Linked DNA regions of Thioclava sp. GXIMD2076. The protein of the gene in region 1 interacts with the protein of each later gene in a pairwise test. Links are inferred from orthologs where the notes say so. Each region holds a gene or a part of one and is shown on either strand. Other genes may lie near its edges. The genes, in order: mobA and glp.

Region 1 (8,002 bases):
AGCTTTATGGCAGCGCGGCCTTCCCCGATCTCTCGCCCGATCTTGCGGGGTCGATCCTGACCGAGGCCGCGAGGATTTCCGATGAGGTCTTGGCACCCTGCAACCGTGCGGGCGATCTTTATCCGGCGCGGCTCGAGAACGGGAAGGTCGTGACCTCGCCCGGTTTCCGCGCCGCCTATACCGCGCTGGCCGAGGGCGGATGGGTAGCGCTGGCCGCGCCCGAGGCTTATGGCGGGATGGGCCTGCCGCAGGCGCTGGGGTTGGCGGTGAACGACATGATGGCAGGGGCCAATATGGCGCTGCATCTGAAGCTGATGCTGACGCAAGGCCAGATCGAGGCGCTGTCGCATCATGGCAGTGCCGAGCAGCAGGCGTTCTATCTGCCCAAGCTGATTTCGGGCGACTGGTCGGGCACGATGAACCTGACCGAGCCGCAGGCCGGATCGGATCTGGCCGATATGCGCACGCGGGCCATCCCCGATGCCGATGGTAGCTATGCGGTGACGGGGCAGAAGATCTTCATCTCTTGGGGCGATAGCGATCTGGTGGAGAATGTCAGCCATCTGGTGCTGGCGCGGTTGCCCGATGCGCCCGCGGGCACCAAGGGGATCAGTCTGTTCGTGGTGCCCAAGCTCCTGCCGGAGGGCGAGCGCAACAACCTGCATGTGGCAAGCCTCGAGCACAAGATGGGGCTGCATGGCTCGCCTACCTGTGTGATGGTCTTCGAGGGGGCCAAGGGCTGGATGGTGGGGGAGCCCCATGCCGGGCTCGCCGCGATGTTTACCATGATGAACAATGCGCGCCTGTCGGTGGGCGTGGAGGGGATCGGCGTGGCCGAGGCCGCGCTGCAAAAGGCCGCGCAATTTGCCACCGAGCGGGTGCAGGGCCGCCCGATCATCGAGTTTGCCGGTATCCGCAGGCTCTTGGGAGAGGCGCGGGCCGAACTGTTTGCGGCGCGGGCGCTGGCGCTGAAGGCCGGTGTGGCGCTGGATATGGCGGGGGCCGATCCTGCGGGAGATTGGGCCCTGCGCGCGGCGTTCCTGACGCCGGTCGTGAAGGTCTATGGCACCGAGGTCGGCGCACGCGCTTCGGATGCAGGTATCCAGATCCATGGGGGTATGGGCTTTATCGAGGAAACGGGGGCCGCGCAGTTCTGGCGCGATGTGCGGGTGACGGCCATCTACGAGGGCACCAACGGTATTCAGGCGCTGGATCTGGTGGGCCGAAAGATGCGCGACGGGGGGCGGATGGCCTGTCAGCTGTTACAGGAGGTGCAGGAACAGGCCGCACGGGCCCACCGGCAGTATCCCGATCTGGCCGCACCGGTCCGGGAGGCGGCCGAGGCCGTGCGCGCGGCGGTCGAATGGCTGGTCTCGCAGGACCAGACCACACGGGCCGAGGCCGCGGAAGATATGGTGCAGGCCCTTGCGCTGGTTCTGGGGGCGGGAGCGCATCTGGAGGCTGTGCTGGCCGATCCGGACCGTCGGGCGCTGGCGGCGGTGCATATCGGGCGGGTGCTGCCGCGCTCTGCGGGCGCGGTTGCCGCCATGCGGGCGGGCTCTGGACTTCGGGCGCTTTCGCTTCCAGATTTGGGGCTATGACAAGCCCTCTCTCCGCCCCCCGATGCATCCGCTATCCCTGGCCCGAGCCGCCCGCCCCGGGCACGCTCTGCGAGGTGGCGCCCCGCATCTTCTGGTTCCGGCTGCCGCTACCGATGGCGCTCGACCATGTGAATGGCTATGCGCTGGACGAGGGCGACAGCTGGACGCTGGTCGATCCGGGGGTGGACCGGCCCGCCTGTCGCAAGGCATTGATGGCGCTTCTGGACGGGCCTCTGGCCGAAAAGCCGGTGCGCCGCGTCGTGGTCACCCATCACCATCCCGATCATATCGGGCTTGCGGGATGGCTGCAGGGGCGGGGCGCCGAGCTGTGGACCACGCGCACCGCATGGCTGATGGCGCGGATGCTCCAGCACGATGTGCAGGACCGCCCCGATCCGCAGACCGTGGCTTTCTGGCGGGCGGCCGGGATGCGGGCGGATATGCTGGAAAAGCGGTTGCAGGAACGGCCTTTCAACTTTGCCGATTGCACGGCGCCGCTGCCTCTGGGCTACCGGCGGCTGGTCGAGGGCGAGCGGATCGAGATGGCGGGGCGGGAGTGGAACGTGCGGATGGGCAATGGCCATGCGCCCGAACATGCGACCTTCTGGAGCGGCGATCTGGTGATCGGTGGGGATCAGCTGCTCCCCTCGATCTCGGCCAATCTGGGTGTCTATGCGACAGAACCCGAGGCCGATCCGGTCGCCGAATGGATGGCGGCCACGCAGTCCTTCCTGCCTCTGGCGCGCGAGACCCAACTGGTTCTGCCCGGCCACAAGCTGCCCTTTACCGGCCTGCCCACGCGGCTTGCCCAGATGATCCAGAACCATGATGGCGCGCTGGACCGCCTGCGCGCGCATCTGGGCGCTGGCCCAAAGACCGCCTGCGAGTGTTTCGCGCCGCTTTTCAAGCGCGAGATCGACGAGGGCACCTATGGGCTGGCGATGGTGGAGGCGGTGGCCCATCTCAACCATCTGCTGCATCTGGGCGAGGTGCGGCGCGAGCCGCGCGCGGATGGCGCGTGGCTCTGGCATCTGCTCTGAGCCCTGCGCCAGATGTGAGCCCGCGTGTTCTAAGGCCGTGTTTTTATGATCGTGCCCTTGGCAGAACAGCTTGCGGTTTTATCTGTCACGGGCCTGTGTTGCTGTTGTCTCCAACCGGATTTGATGCTTCACAAAGGCGGGATAGGGGATGTTGGCCCCTAGTGATTGCAAAAGATTGAAGGGGGTCTGGCTGATGCGCCGACTACTTGTTTGTTTGGGCATGTTGCTGGGCCTTGCTGCCTGTGCGGCTGAACCGCATTGGGCGCCGGATGACGCGGTTGCCAAAGCCCATTATGTGTCGGGCGATCCGCCCTCGGTCACGCTTTACACCGTGGTCAGCCGCGAGACCGGCGCAGGTGGCCATTCGGGCCTTATGATCGACGGGCCGGAGCGGGTTCTCTATGATCCGGCGGGCACATGGTATCACCCCTATTCGCCCGAGCGGAACGACCTGCATTTCGGTATCACCGAGCGGATGCGCAAATTCTATATCGACTACCACGCCCGCGACCGTTGGGACGTGATCGAGCAGAAGGTGCCGGTCACCATGGCGCAGGCGCAGCAGATCCGCGCGAATGCCGAGAAATACGGGGCCGCGCGGAAATCCTATTGCGCCAATGCGATCTCGACCGTGCTGAAGGATGTGCCGGGCTTCGGGGCGATCCACCATACATGGTCGCCCAAGAAGCTCTCGCGCTATTTCTCCGAACTGCCGGGCGCGACCTATCGCGTCTATCATGACAACGATCCCGAGAATAATACGGGTGTCCTGATGATCCAGCAGACGGATCCGCGCGCCGCCGAAATCCGCGAGAAAGCCTTCGAGCTTCAGGACGGCAAAGCCGCGAACTGACAAAGGGCCCCTCGGGGCCCTTTTCCTTTGCGCGGTGCGCACCTGTTCAGAACAGGACGAACAGCCCCAGATAGAGCGCGGCGAACCCTGCCAGAATGGCGATCAGCACATTGCGCGAAGCGATGCCTGCGGCGAGCGTCAGCAGGGCCGCCAGCATGCGGGCGGGTTCGATCTGGCCGTCGGTTGCCGCAGGCCAGAGCACCAGTGGCGCGACCATTCCGGGCAATACGGCGACCGGCGTATAGCGCAGATAGCGCAGCAACCATTCGGGCATGGGTTTGCGCGCGGCCAGCCCCAGAAACACATAGCGCAGGGCGAAAGTGCCGATCCCGAGGATCGCGATGATCATCCAGATCTGGGCGGTGCTATACTGGCTCATGCGGATTGCCTCCGTGCCTTGATCCGGCCAACAAATAGCTCGACCTGAGCACCGGTGACCATTGCGCAGACCGCCGCCACCAACAGCCCCGTGCCTGCGGGCAGAAAGCCCAAGAGGAGCGTAACCACCACCGAGACCAGCGCCGCCGCGATATGTGGCAGCGACCGCAGCACGGGCGCGATCATCGCCAGAAAGGTGATCGGCACCGCGAAATCCAGCGCGAATTCCTGCGGGATCGAGGCCCCCACCAAGGCCCCCAGCAGTGTGGCCAGAAACCACAAGGGCGGCAGGATCATGCTACAGCCCGCATAGAAGGCCAGCCGTTCGCCTATGCTCAGGTTCGGGCGACTGCGGTATTCGGTTTCTGCGGTCACAAAGGTCTGGTCGATCAGGAAATAGGCCACCAGCATGTGCTGCCAGCGTTTTGCCTGGCCCAGATAGGGGGCAAGCGCCGCCGAATACATGGCCATGCGCATATTGATCGCAAGCGAGGTGAGGATGACCAGCACCACCGAGGCATGTTCGCTCATCAGGTGGATGGCGGAAAACTGCGAGGCCCCCGCCAGTACCAGTATGGTGAAGCCCATGACCTGTGCCAGATCGAAACCGGCCTCGGTCGCGGCCACGCCGAACAGAAGCCCGAAGGGCGCGATCACGAGGGTGAAGGGGAGCGTGCTGATCACGCCACGCAGAAATGCCTTACGCAAGGGGATGCTTTACTCTTGTAAGTTGGGGTCTGTGGGGGCATGTCATAAAGCCTGTCTGGGCGCTCTCAAGCCCAGAATTGTATCGGAGGCAATTTGGGGTATTTCGGCCTGATCCTCGCGGGGGGCGAAGGACGTCGTCTTGGGGGTGTCGATAAGGCGCTTGTTCCGCTGGGCGGTCAGCCTCTTCTGGCACATGTGATGGCGCGGTTCGCACCGCAGGTCGAGCGCGTGGCGATTTCGGCCAATGGTGATGGTGCGCGGTTTGCGCCCTGGGCTCAGGGCTGCCCCGTTCTGCCCGATCCGCCCGCGCATCTGCACGAGGGGCCGCTGGCGGGGATACTGGCCGGTCTCGATTGGGCGCAGGCGCAGGGCGCACAGGGTGTGGTCACGGTGGCGGTGGATACGCCTTTCCTGCCATACGATCTTGTCGCGCGCCTTGCGGGGGAGGGACCAGCGCTGGCCATGTCGTCAGAGCGCAGGCATCCGACCTTTGCCGCATGGCCGGTGGGCCTGCGCGATGAGGTGGCGCGGGCCCTGCGCGCGGGAGAGCGCCGTTTGGGGCGGCCTCTGCAGGGTGCGCGCGCGGTGGTATTCGAGGCGCCGCCCGATCCGTTCTTCAATATCAACACGCCCGAGGATCTGGCGCTTGCCGCGGGGAGGGCCGTGCGATGACCTATCGTATCCGGCGGGGCATCCCCGATCATCATCGTGCGGCGGCGGCGAAGCTCTACTGGCAGGCCTTCGGCAGCAAGCTGGGCCGTGTTCTGGGGCCCGACCCGCGGGCGCTGGCCTTTGTCGAACGGGTGATGGATGGCACGCACGGGTTTTGCGCGATCAACGAGGAGACGCAGGAGCTTCTGGGAATTGTGGGGTTCCGCACGGCGCACGGAGCGTTCGTGGGAGGCGATAATGCAGATCTGCGGGAAATCTACGGGTTGTTCGGTGCTGCATGGCGGCTGACCTGCCTGTGGGTGCTGGCCCGCGATCAGGAACATAAGGCGATGGTGGTGGACGGGCTGTCCGTGCGCGCCGACCAGCGCTCGGGCGGGATCGGCACAGCGTTGCTCGAGGCGGTCTGCACCGAGGCCCGTAGGCGCGGCTATGTCCAGCTGCGGCTCGATGTGATCAAGGAAAACATGCGGGCACGGGCGCTCTATGAACGGCTGGGCTTCCATGTCGTGCGGGTGCGGGAGAGCCGGTTGACGGAGATGCTGTTCCTCTACCGCACGGTGTTCATGATGGTGCGCCCGCTCAAACCATGGGATAACGGGCGCAATGCGCCCGATCCGGGGCAGTCCCGCTCATCAGGCTGAGGTCAGTCGAAGGTGCCGGTGACGCGGCCCAACAGCATGAAGGCGCGGGCCGAACGGGTGTCGGACAGCTCCGAGATCTCCAGATCGCTGGCATTGGGCTCGAAGCCCGCGAAGGTCTTGTCGAACTGGCGCAGGAAATGGTGCGCCGCATCGCGGAAGACCGTGTCGTTGCGCATCCGTGCGGCGGTCAGCGCCAGCGACGAGCGGTCACGCACACCGCCCAGAGCCGCGACCTCGCGGCCACGCTCGCCCTTGGCAAAGCGGCGCCACAGTTCGGGGCGCGCACGGTCGGGCTTGAGATCGTCCATATAGATGCCGTCCTGCGACATGAGGTTCAGGACATCCTGCGCCGAGCGGATCAGCTTGGCCATCATCCGGTCCTCGAGTGCGCGGCGCAGCGCACGGAAGCCCTCGCGGTCATCGGCGGTATCGGGGAAGTTCAGCGCCCGTACGAAATCGGACACCGTTACAGGCGTGCCGACCGGATCGACGGGCGCGCCAAGTTCCAGCGTCGGCTGCTCCTCGTAGAGCGGACGGGCGGGTGCAGGGCTGATCAGGGCCATCTTGGTATCGGCATGGGCCTCGAGCAGTTGCCCCTCGCCCCTCGCCATCAGAGTGGCGATCGTAGCCTCGGTCTGGCGTGTGCTCTGGAGCAGTTCGTCGAGCTTCTTGTCCTGCGCGCCATCACGGCGGGCACGGGCCTCGGTGACCCATGCCTGACGCATCGTGTCCACAGAGGCCCGCAGAGACTGTGCCTCGGCCCGCATCTCGCGGGCCGAACGCGCGGTGAGGGCGGCGATCCAGATCATCGCGAAGGGCAGGAAGATACCCACAAGCGCGAAGACCAGACCCAGCGCCCCTGTCGAGCTGTCCGTTTCCGACCCGACGGGCGCGAGAGCCCAGATCCCGATGACCAGTGCCAGCCAGATCAGGCTCAGAACAGCCGCAATGATCTCGCCGCGGCCGATGCCGCCGCCCGTGACGGGCGGGGCCTGATCGAGCGGGCGGTTCAACGGATCGGGTTTTTCGGTTGCCATCTGCGGGCTCCGTCAGGTCAGGAGGATCGGATACGAAAGCTCAGACGAAGAGAATCTCGAGAATCTCGTAGCTGCGCGTGCCACCGGGGGTGCGCACATCGACGGTATCGCCTTCGTCCTTGCCGATCAGGGCGCGCGCGAGGGGCGATTTCACGTTCAGGAGACCTTTTTCCAGATCGGCTTCCTGTTCGCCGACGATCTGGTAGGATTTCTCCTCATCGGTATCGACATCGACGATCTTCACGGTCGCGCTGAATTTCACCGATCCCGACATGGTTTTCGGATCGATTACCTGCGCGAGGCCGAGAATGCTCTCGATCTCCTTGATGCGGCCTTCGATAAAGCTCTGCTTTTCACGCGCCGAGTGGTATTCGGCGTTTTCCGAGAGGTCGCCCAGCTCGCGCGCTTCCGAAATCGCCTGAATGATTGCAGGACGTTCGACGGATTTCAGTTTCTTCAGCTCGGCATCCAGCCGGTTAAACCCCGCGCGGGTCAGCGGTATCTTTTCCATAAGCAAGGCCCTTTGCCGTTTTGTTTTTCCTTGGGCGGTCCGTGAAGTGTAAATCGGGGATGACGCCGCAGTGTCAAGGCCCTGCCACGGCGAGATGCGAAATTTCGCGCCTGATCGGCGGAATGTCGGTTTCGTATTTCCGGCGATCGACACATGGCGCTAGACATGGGGTCGCATTGCCTTGAACAAGAAGGTAGGCTAGTCGAAGTAAAAAAGCACGCGCAAGGCCAGCTAGGGAGCCCCTGATTTATGACCGAGATTACCCGCGAGTCGATGGAATATGACGTTGTCATCGTTGGAGCTGGCCCGTCGGGGCTGTCTGCGGCGATCCGTCTGAAGCAGATCGACCCCGAACTGGAGGTCGTGGTGCTGGAGAAGGGCTCCGAGGTGGGCGCGCATATTCTCTCGGGCGCTGTGCTGGATCCGGTGGGGCTGACGAAGCTGATCCCCGACTGGAAGGAAAAGGGCGCGCCGCTCAATACACCGGTGACGGAAGATAACTTCCTTCTGCTGACCGAGACCAAGGCCACCAAGATCCCGCATTGGCCGATGCCCAAGCTG
Region 2 (7,967 bases), 2.2 Mb from region 1 along the record:
GGGCGCATCGGTCGAATCATCGAGCGCGGCCAGCGGCGATACGGCCAGCGGCGATACGGGCGCGGTATCGGGCGCCATTTCCTCTTCAGGTGCGGCGCTCTCCTTGTCCTGCAGCGCATGGCCCTGAACGGGCGTATCCGCCACGGGCGCTCCGGAAGATGCTCGACCCTCCGAGGGCGCTTCGGACTGGCTGACAGGGGCATCGTCGGCCTGCGGCCCGTCCAGCGGCAGAATGAGCGACACAAGGCCCAAACCCAGCACCGACACGATCGCGCCAACTGCTACACCGGACAAAAGGCCTCGCACCATAAGGCAAACTCCCTCGTTCTTGCCAATCTCGCGGGCGGGATGCAGGAAATCATGGGTCCTGCTCTTGACCATCGCGCCACGCTGCGGGCATCTATAGCGCGACATCCATCCCGGATCACCCCGGAAATCGGCTCGGACGTGCAAAGCCTGCGCGGACGTGACCCAAAAGCTTCCCCGGTTCCGGCCCGAAGGCGTTAGGCGAGCATATGCTACTTCTCATCGATAACTACGACAGCTTCACCTATAATCTGGTGCATTATTTCGGCGAGGTGGGCGCGGATGTGAAGGTCGTGCGCAATGACGCGCTGAACACGCAAGACGCGATGGGCATGGGAGCCGAGGCACTGGTGCTCTCGCCCGGTCCGGGCACGCCCGCACAATCGGGGATTTGTGTGCCTGTGACGCTGGCAGCCTATGAGGCGGACCTGCCGCTCTTTGGCGTCTGCCTCGGCCAGCAGACCATCGGCGAGGCTTTCGGCGGCGATGTCGTGCGCCATACCGAGATCGTGCATGGCAAGATGGGCACCATCCATCACAACGGCAAAGGCGTGTTCCGCGGGCTGCCCTCGCCGCTTCAGGCCACGCGCTACCATTCACTGGTGGTGGACCGTGCTACCCTGCCCGACTGTCTCGAGGTCACCGCATGGCTGGAAGATGGCACCATCATGGGGCTGCGCCATAAGGAGAAGCTGATCGAGGGGGTGCAGTTCCACCCCGAATCCATTGCCTCCGAACATGGCCACCAGATGATCCGCAACTTCCTCGAGGATGCCGGTGTCACGCTGAAAGACATGAAAGAGGCCTGAGCGATGAGCGATGCGATGAAACCGCTGATCTTTGCGGCCTCCGAGGGGCCGCTTAGCCGTGCGCAGGCCGAACATGCCTTCACGCTCCTGTTCGAGGGCAAGGCCACGCCCGCCCAGATCGCGGGGCTCCTGATGGCCATGCGCGCGCGCGGCGAGAGCGTGAGCGAATATGCCGCGGCCGCGGCCGCCATGCGCGCGGCCTGTGTGCCGATCCATGCGCCCGAGGGCGCGATGGATATCGTGGGCACCGGTGGCGATGGCAAACACACGCTCAATATCTCGACCGCGACGGCCTTTGTGGTGGCGGGAGCCGGCGTGCCGGTGGCCAAACATGGCAACCGCGCGGCCTCGTCCAAATCGGGCACGGCGGATGTGCAGGGCGAGCTGGGCATCAATGTGATGGCCGGCGTGGAGGCGGCGCAGCGCTCGCTGAATGAGGCGGGCATCGGCTTCCTGATGGCGCAGGTCCACCACCCTGCCATGCGCCATGTGGGGCCCGTCCGCTCCGAGCTGGGCTGCAAGACCATCTTCAACATCCTCGGGCCGCTGACCAATCCCGCAGGTGTCAAACGCCAGCTGACAGGTGTTTTTGCTCCCGATCTGATCTGGCCGATGGCCGAGACCCTGCAACTGCTGGGCTCCGAGAAAGCATGGCTCGTCTATGGCTCGGATGGCACAGACGAGATTACCATCACCGGTGTGACCACCGTGGCCGCGCTCGAAAACGACAAGATCCGCGAGTTCGAGATCCATCCCGAGGATGCGGGCCTGCCGGTGCACCGGTTCCGCGATATCGTGGGCGGCACGGCGGCAGAGAACGCCGCAGCCCTCCGCGCGATCTTCAATGGCGAGAAATGCGCCTATCGCGATGCGGTTGTGCTGAATGCGGCCGCAGCGCTCGTGGTGGCGGATCGCGCCACGACCCTGAAAGAGGGCGCCGAACTTGCCGCCCATTCCATCGATAGCGGGGCCGCCCTGCGCGCCCTTGATACGCTTGCCAAGATCACGCAGGAGGCCACGGCATGAGCACCATTCTGGACAAGATCAAGGCCTACAAGCTTGAAGAAGTCGCCGCCGCCAAACAGGCCCGCCCGCTGGCGGGGATCGAGGCCGAGGCGCGTGCGCAATCGCCCACCCGTGGCTTTGCCAAGGCGCTGGCTGCGAAATCCGAGGCAGGCTATGGCCTGATCGCCGAGATCAAGAAGGCCTCGCCCTCCAAGGGCCTCATCCGCCCCGATTTCGACCCGCCGAGCCTTGCCAAAGCCTATGAGGACGGTGGGGCGGCCTGTCTGTCGGTGCTGACCGATACGCCCTCTTTCCAGGGTGCGCCCGAGTTCCTGATGCAGGCGCGGGGGGCGTGCTCGCTGCCCGCTTTGCGCAAGGATTTCATGTATGACACCTATCAAGTGACCGAGGCCCGCGCCTGGGGGGCCGATTGCATCCTGATCATTCTGGCCTCCGTCGAGGACGGTCAGGCCGCCGAGCTGGAGGCTGCGGCGTTTGACTATGGCATGGATGTGCTCCTCGAGGTGCATAACCGCGAGGAACTGGACCGCGCGCTGAAGCTGAAATCGCCCCTGATGGGGGTGAATAACCGCAACCTCAAAACCTTCGACGTCACGCTCGATGTGACCCGCGATCTGGCGCCGGTGATCCTCGCCGAAGGCCGCGATCTGGTCTGCGAGAGCGGCATCTTCACCACCGAAGACATGGCCGATATGGCGGGTGTGGGGGCGCGCCGGTTCCTGATCGGCGAAAGCCTGATGCGTCAGGACGATGTGGCGGCTGCCACCAAAGCCCTGCTGGCCCGCGCATGAGCCTGTCGCATTTCGACGCCGCCGGTCAGGCCCATATGGTCGATGTTTCGGACAAGCCCGTCACTGCCCGCGTGGCTGTGGCGCGTGGCCATGTGGTGATGGCGCCCGAGACTCTGGCCTATGTGATCCAGGGCACAGCCAAAAAGGGTGATGTTCTGGGGATCGCGCGGATTGCGGGCATTCAGGCCACCAAACGCACCGCCGATCTGATCCCGCTGTGCCATCCGCTGCCGATCACCAAGGTCGCGGTGGATCTGGTGCCCGACGACACATTGCCCGGTGTGCGGGTCGAAGCCACCGTCAAAACCACGGGCCAGACCGGTGTCGAGATGGAGGCGCTGACCGCCGTGTCGGCAGCCTGCCTGACCGTCTATGACATGCTCAAGGCGGTCGAGAAATCCATGCGGATCGGAGGAATCGAAGTCGTACTGAAGGATGGCGGCAAATCGGGCCGCTACGAGGTGGGCGCATGAGCCTGCTCCCTGTCGAGGAGGCGCTCGAGCGGGTGCTCGCGCTGGTCTCGCCCCTGCCCCTCGAGACCGTGCCCTTGCGCGCCGCCGCTGGCCGCGTGATGGGCGTGCCGGCCCATGCGGGCCTGACCCAACCGCCGTTCTCGGCCTCGGCGATGGACGGCTACTGGCTGGACGCCGCCGACCATCTGCCCTCGGCACAGCTTGACGTGGTAGGTGAATCCGCCGCCGGTCGCAGCTATCAGGGCGAGATCGCACAGGGTGAGGCGATCCGCATCTTCACCGGCGCGCCCGTGCCGCGCGAGGGCGGCGTGGTGGTCCTGCAGGAAAACACCACTCGTGAGGGAAGCAGGCTCACGCTTGCCGCAGAGCTGTCCACCAATGCCAATATCCGGCCCAAAGGTCAGGATTTCGCGCAGGGCACCCTCTTCCATCCCGAACGCCCGCTGACGCCCCGCGATCTGGGACTTCTGGCGGCGATGAATGTGGCCAATGTCACGGTGTATCGCAAACCGGTGGTCGCGATCATCGCGACAGGCGACGAGCTGGTGATGCCCGGCAATCCTCCGGGCCCAGACCAGATCCTCTCCTCCAATAGCTTCATCGTGGCAGCCCAGGTCGAGGCGATGGGGGGCATCGCGCGCATGCTGCCGATCGCTGCGGATGACCGCGAGAGCCTACGCTTGGTCTTCGATCTGGCCAAGGGTGCCGATCTGATCGTCACCTCGGGCGGGGCCTCGGTGGGAGATCATGATCTGGTGGGCGAGGTGGCCGCAGAGTTGGGCCTCGAGCGTAGCTTCTGGAAAATCGCCATGCGTCCGGGCAAGCCGCTGATGGCGGGACGCATGCGTGATGCGGTCCTCCTGGGGCTGCCCGGCAATCCGGTCTCGGCCACGGTCTGCGCCGAGTTGTTCCTGAAACCGATGTTGGCCAAGATGCAGGGCCGTGCACATCGGCAAGAACCGCTGCGCGCCATTCTGGGCTGCGACCTCGGCCCGACCGGTCCGCGCACCCATTACATGCGCGCGACGCTGGAGGAAGCGGACGGCTTGCCCCGCATCACCCCCTTCGCCAATCAGGATAGCGCGATGCTGTCCCTTCTGGCGCAGGCAGACGCCTTACTTATTTGTGAACGTGGTGAAGGGCCTTTCAAACAAGGCGATGAAGTCTCCTATCTCCCTTTGATCTAAGCAAAATCCCGTTCCGGAATTGACACGGAACAGGAACACAGGTAGAACTTTAAACGAACATGACTTGACACGCGCTTAGATTTTCGTCGGAGACCCAGATGCTGACTCGCAAACAACTGGAATTGCTCAATTTCATTAATCTGCGTCTGCAGCAGGACGGCGTTCCGCCCTCTTTCGACGAGATGAAAGACGCGCTGGAACTGCGCTCGAAATCGGGGATCCACCGGCTGATCACAGCGCTGGAAGAACGTGGTTTCATCCGCCGTCTGCCGCACCGGGCGCGGGCCATCGAAGTGCTCAAGATGCCGGAGACGCAAGAAAAACAGCGTGATAGCGGCTTTACGCCCGCGGTGATAGACGGTGGCCGCCCCGAACGTCCCGCCAAGGCGATGGATCTCGAGGCGGTGCATGCGCTGGAGCTGCCGGTGATGGGCAGGATAGCGGCGGGTGTGCCGATCGAGGCGATCTCCGAGGTCTCGCATAATGTCGCGGTGCCGGGAAGCATGCTGGCCGGAGCGGGTCGTCATTACGCGCTGGAGGTGCGGGGTGATTCCATGATCGAGGCTGGGATCAATGATGGCGATATCGTCGTGATCCGCGAGCAATCCACCGCCGAGAATGGCGAGATCGTTGTCGCGCTGGTGGACGAGGCGGAGGCAACGCTCAAGCGCTTCTATCGCCGCAGTGGCATGATCGCACTGGAGGCGGCCAACCCCGCCTATGAGACCCGGATGTTGCGTGGTGATCAGGTGCGTGTGCAGGGGCGGCTTGTCGGGCTGATCCGCAACTACTGATAAAGCTCGGGCGTGGTCCAGAGCCTGCGCCCGACCCTTTCGCGGACCGAGGTCAGCGACCCATCCTCGCCCCATGACACCGCCCCCGTTTGCGCCAGCCGCGCCCTGTCCCAGATCCGGCATTGCACGGTATCGCGCGGCAGATCAGGTGGCAGCTCCGCCGCAATAATCACCAGTGCCCCGTTCCGGCAATACTCGGATAGGTGATCGGGCGCGGCCTTACCGGTCAGGTGGACCAGATCCGCACCACGCCAATGGCTGTGCCGGATGCCTTTGTCCCCCGCCCAAGCCGGACGGGACGCCGCCTCCGAGATCCCCGCCATATCCCCATCGGCCTCGAGCCATATCCCTGCCACGAACCCCGCCCCGTCGCGTGAGAGCGCCCGCCCCGCAGGGGTCATCAATCCGACCTGCTCGGCTTCGGGCGCAACGATCAGGGCCGGACGCGGGGCCTGCCACCATATAAGCGCCGCGAGACACAGAGCGAGCGCCCCGCCCCCCCGCCCGATCCCGCGCGAGAGGATAAAGACCACCGCCCCCGCTCCAAGGAGCGCCACAACCAGTTCGGGCGGCGCCTTGACGGCGGTGACAGAACCGGGCCACCCCGCCACCATCCGCGCCACGCCCAGCAGCCAGCCGGTTCCGAGCCCCAGCAGCCAGAAGGCCGGTCCGCCCAGACCCAGTGGCGCCAGCGCCAGCGCCAGAAGCCCCGCCGGCATGATCACCATCCCCATAGCAGGCACTGCCAGAAGATTGGCGACGAGCCCGTAATCGGCCATGCGATGGAAGGTGGCTGCGGTCAGTGGCGCTGTTGCCAGCCCTGCGATCAGCGAGCTGGAGCCGAACCCGATCGGCACGCGCAGGACATGCGGCAGGCGCGGTGCGAGCCTAACCCATAGCGCAAGGCCCGAAATCAACGCGACGGTCGCCGCAAAGGACAACTGGAACCCCGGATTGAGGAGTGCCTCAGGCGTGGCCATCAGGATGACGATCGCCGCCAGAGCCACATTGCGCAGGCTGAGCGCGCGCCGGTCGAAGATCACGGCGCCCAGCATCACCGCCGCCATCACCCATGCCCTCTGGGTGGAAACCTGCCCGCCCGACAGCCAGAGATAGGCGCTGGCCGCAAGGATCGCGACAACGGCGGCGATCTTGCGGCTCGGCCATAGCAGCGCGGGCCGCCCGAGCCCCGCAAGGCAAAGCCGCACAAAGGCAAAGACGAGCCCCGTCAACAAGCCGACATGCAGACCCGAGATGGCCACGACGTGATAGATATTGGCCGCGCGCATCACCTCGTTCGTGCTCTCCGATAACGCGGACCGGTCACCGGTGAGGATGGCGCTGGCGATGGCCCCGTTCTGTCCTGGCAGATGGGCGAGGATCAGACGTGACAGCCGCTCGCGGAGACGGCTGGCCAGCAATGCGGCCCCTTGCGGCGGATCGATCAGCATCACCGGGGTGCGGGAATAACCCACCGCGCCGGTCTGCTGGAAAAAGGCGATCCGGCGGAAATCGAAGGCATCAGGGGCAGCAGGGGGCGGCGGCGGCATCAGGTAGCCTGTCAGCATCACCCGCTGGCCGGGGCGCAGCGCCAGATGGTCCTGTGTTCCGTGCAGCGAGACCCGCACCTTCGCAGGAAGGCGCTCCGGCGCGACCCTGTCGAGGCGCAGCCGGTCCAGCAGCAGGCGCGGCCTGTCCGAGGCGCTGCGATCCAGCGAGAGCACCCGACCCTCGATCGTGCCGTAATAGCGGAAGTCCAGCACGGGGGCGGCCACCAGATGCGCCCTGAGCCCCGCAAAACAGAAACCGAGCGCCATCACCCCGATCATCGCACAGGGAAACCATAGTGCTACTGGCAATCGCCCGCGCCCGAGCAGTGCAAGCGCGACGATGCCCCCTGCCATGAGATAAACCGGCGCGTCCGGCTCGGTCTTCAGCCCGAACCAGAGCCCGATTCCCGTCCCCAACCCCAGCGGCAGCCAGAGCATGAGTTGCAGATAGGCCTGCATAGAGGCATGCCCGAGGACCGTCAGTGCCCTCGCATACCAGCGGCTCTCCCGTTCAGCCATATGATCTTGCGAGAAAACCTCGCTCATCACGCCTCCATGCCCCGTAGAAAACCCCGAAAGATTTGGCCGGGCTGCCCCTGCGTGATGGCTCGAACCCTTGTCCTTCCGGGCTGTGCCTCTTATTCATCGACGCAAAGAAACCGGAACCCTACGCCGACCACGGTCAGGCAACATGGTTTCCAAATGCTTAATGCGCGCTAAATGGCGCCTCGAAAGGCCCTCACGATGTCCGACCAGATCGTCACCCGCTTTGCCCCCTCGCCGACCGGCTACCTGCATATCGGGGGCGCGCGCACCGCACTCTTCAACTGGCTCTATGCCCGCCATATGGGGGGCAAGGTGCTGTTGCGGATCGAGGATACCGACCGCGAGCGCTCGACCGATGCGGCCACGGCGGCGATCATGAAAGGGCTCGACTGGCTGGGCCTCGATTTCGACAGCGACCCGATCAGCCAGTTCGAGCGCGCGCCCCGCCATGCCGAAGTGGCCAACGAAATGCTGGCGCGTGGCGA

The links.
Region 2: the proteins of mobA (region 1) and glp interact in binary tests that used the Escherichia coli proteins (3 or more experiments, as listed by UniProt). The link is inferred for Thioclava sp. GXIMD2076 from one-to-one orthologs.

Annotation. Positions count from the first base shown.
Region 1 is NZ_CP149932.1:552,991-560,992, reverse strand. Bases 3,495-6,462 are described here. They hold mobA (molybdenum cofactor guanylyltransferase MobA), read left to right. Parts: upstream 3,495-4,673; coding sequence 4,674-5,252; downstream 5,253-6,462. Other genes in these bases: WDB91_RS02785 (hypothetical protein), read right to left, coding at 5,896-6,462; WDB91_RS02790 (GNAT family N-acetyltransferase), read left to right, coding at 5,249-5,893; WDB91_RS02800 (AzlC family ABC transporter permease), read right to left, coding at 3,870-4,580; WDB91_RS02805 (AzlD domain-containing protein), read right to left, coding at 3,541-3,873. Also shown: WDB91_RS02820 (acyl-CoA dehydrogenase family protein), read left to right, coding at 1-1,601; WDB91_RS02815 (MBL fold metallo-hydrolase), read left to right, coding at 1,598-2,641; WDB91_RS02810 (hypothetical protein), read left to right, coding at 2,835-3,494; more of WDB91_RS02785, read right to left, coding at 6,463-6,930; transcription elongation factor GreA, read right to left, coding at 6,971-7,441; WDB91_RS02775 (electron transfer flavoprotein-ubiquinone oxidoreductase), read left to right, coding at 7,691-8,002. UniProt on the Escherichia coli protein: Transfers a GMP moiety from GTP to Mo-molybdopterin (Mo-MPT) cofactor (Moco or molybdenum cofactor) to form Mo-molybdopterin guanine dinucleotide (Mo-MGD) cofactor.
Region 2 is NZ_CP149932.1:2,703,199-2,711,165, forward strand. The notes cover bases 2,567-5,499. They hold glp (gephyrin-like molybdotransferase Glp), read left to right. Parts: upstream 2,567-3,407; coding sequence 3,408-4,592; downstream 4,593-5,499. Other genes in these bases: trpC (indole-3-glycerol phosphate synthase TrpC), read left to right, coding at 2,567-2,932; moaC (cyclic pyranopterin monophosphate synthase MoaC), read left to right, coding at 2,929-3,405; lexA (transcriptional repressor LexA), read left to right, coding at 4,691-5,386; WDB91_RS13385 (ComEC/Rec2 family competence protein), read right to left, coding at 5,380-5,499. Also shown: WDB91_RS13350 (divergent polysaccharide deacetylase family protein), read right to left, coding at 1-414; WDB91_RS13355 (aminodeoxychorismate/anthranilate synthase component II), read left to right, coding at 516-1,115; trpD (anthranilate phosphoribosyltransferase), read left to right, coding at 1,119-2,141; more of trpC, read left to right, coding at 2,138-2,566; more of WDB91_RS13385, read right to left, coding at 5,500-7,482; gltX (glutamate--tRNA ligase), read left to right, coding at 7,681-7,967. UniProt on the Escherichia coli protein: Catalyzes the insertion of molybdate into adenylated molybdopterin with the concomitant release of AMP.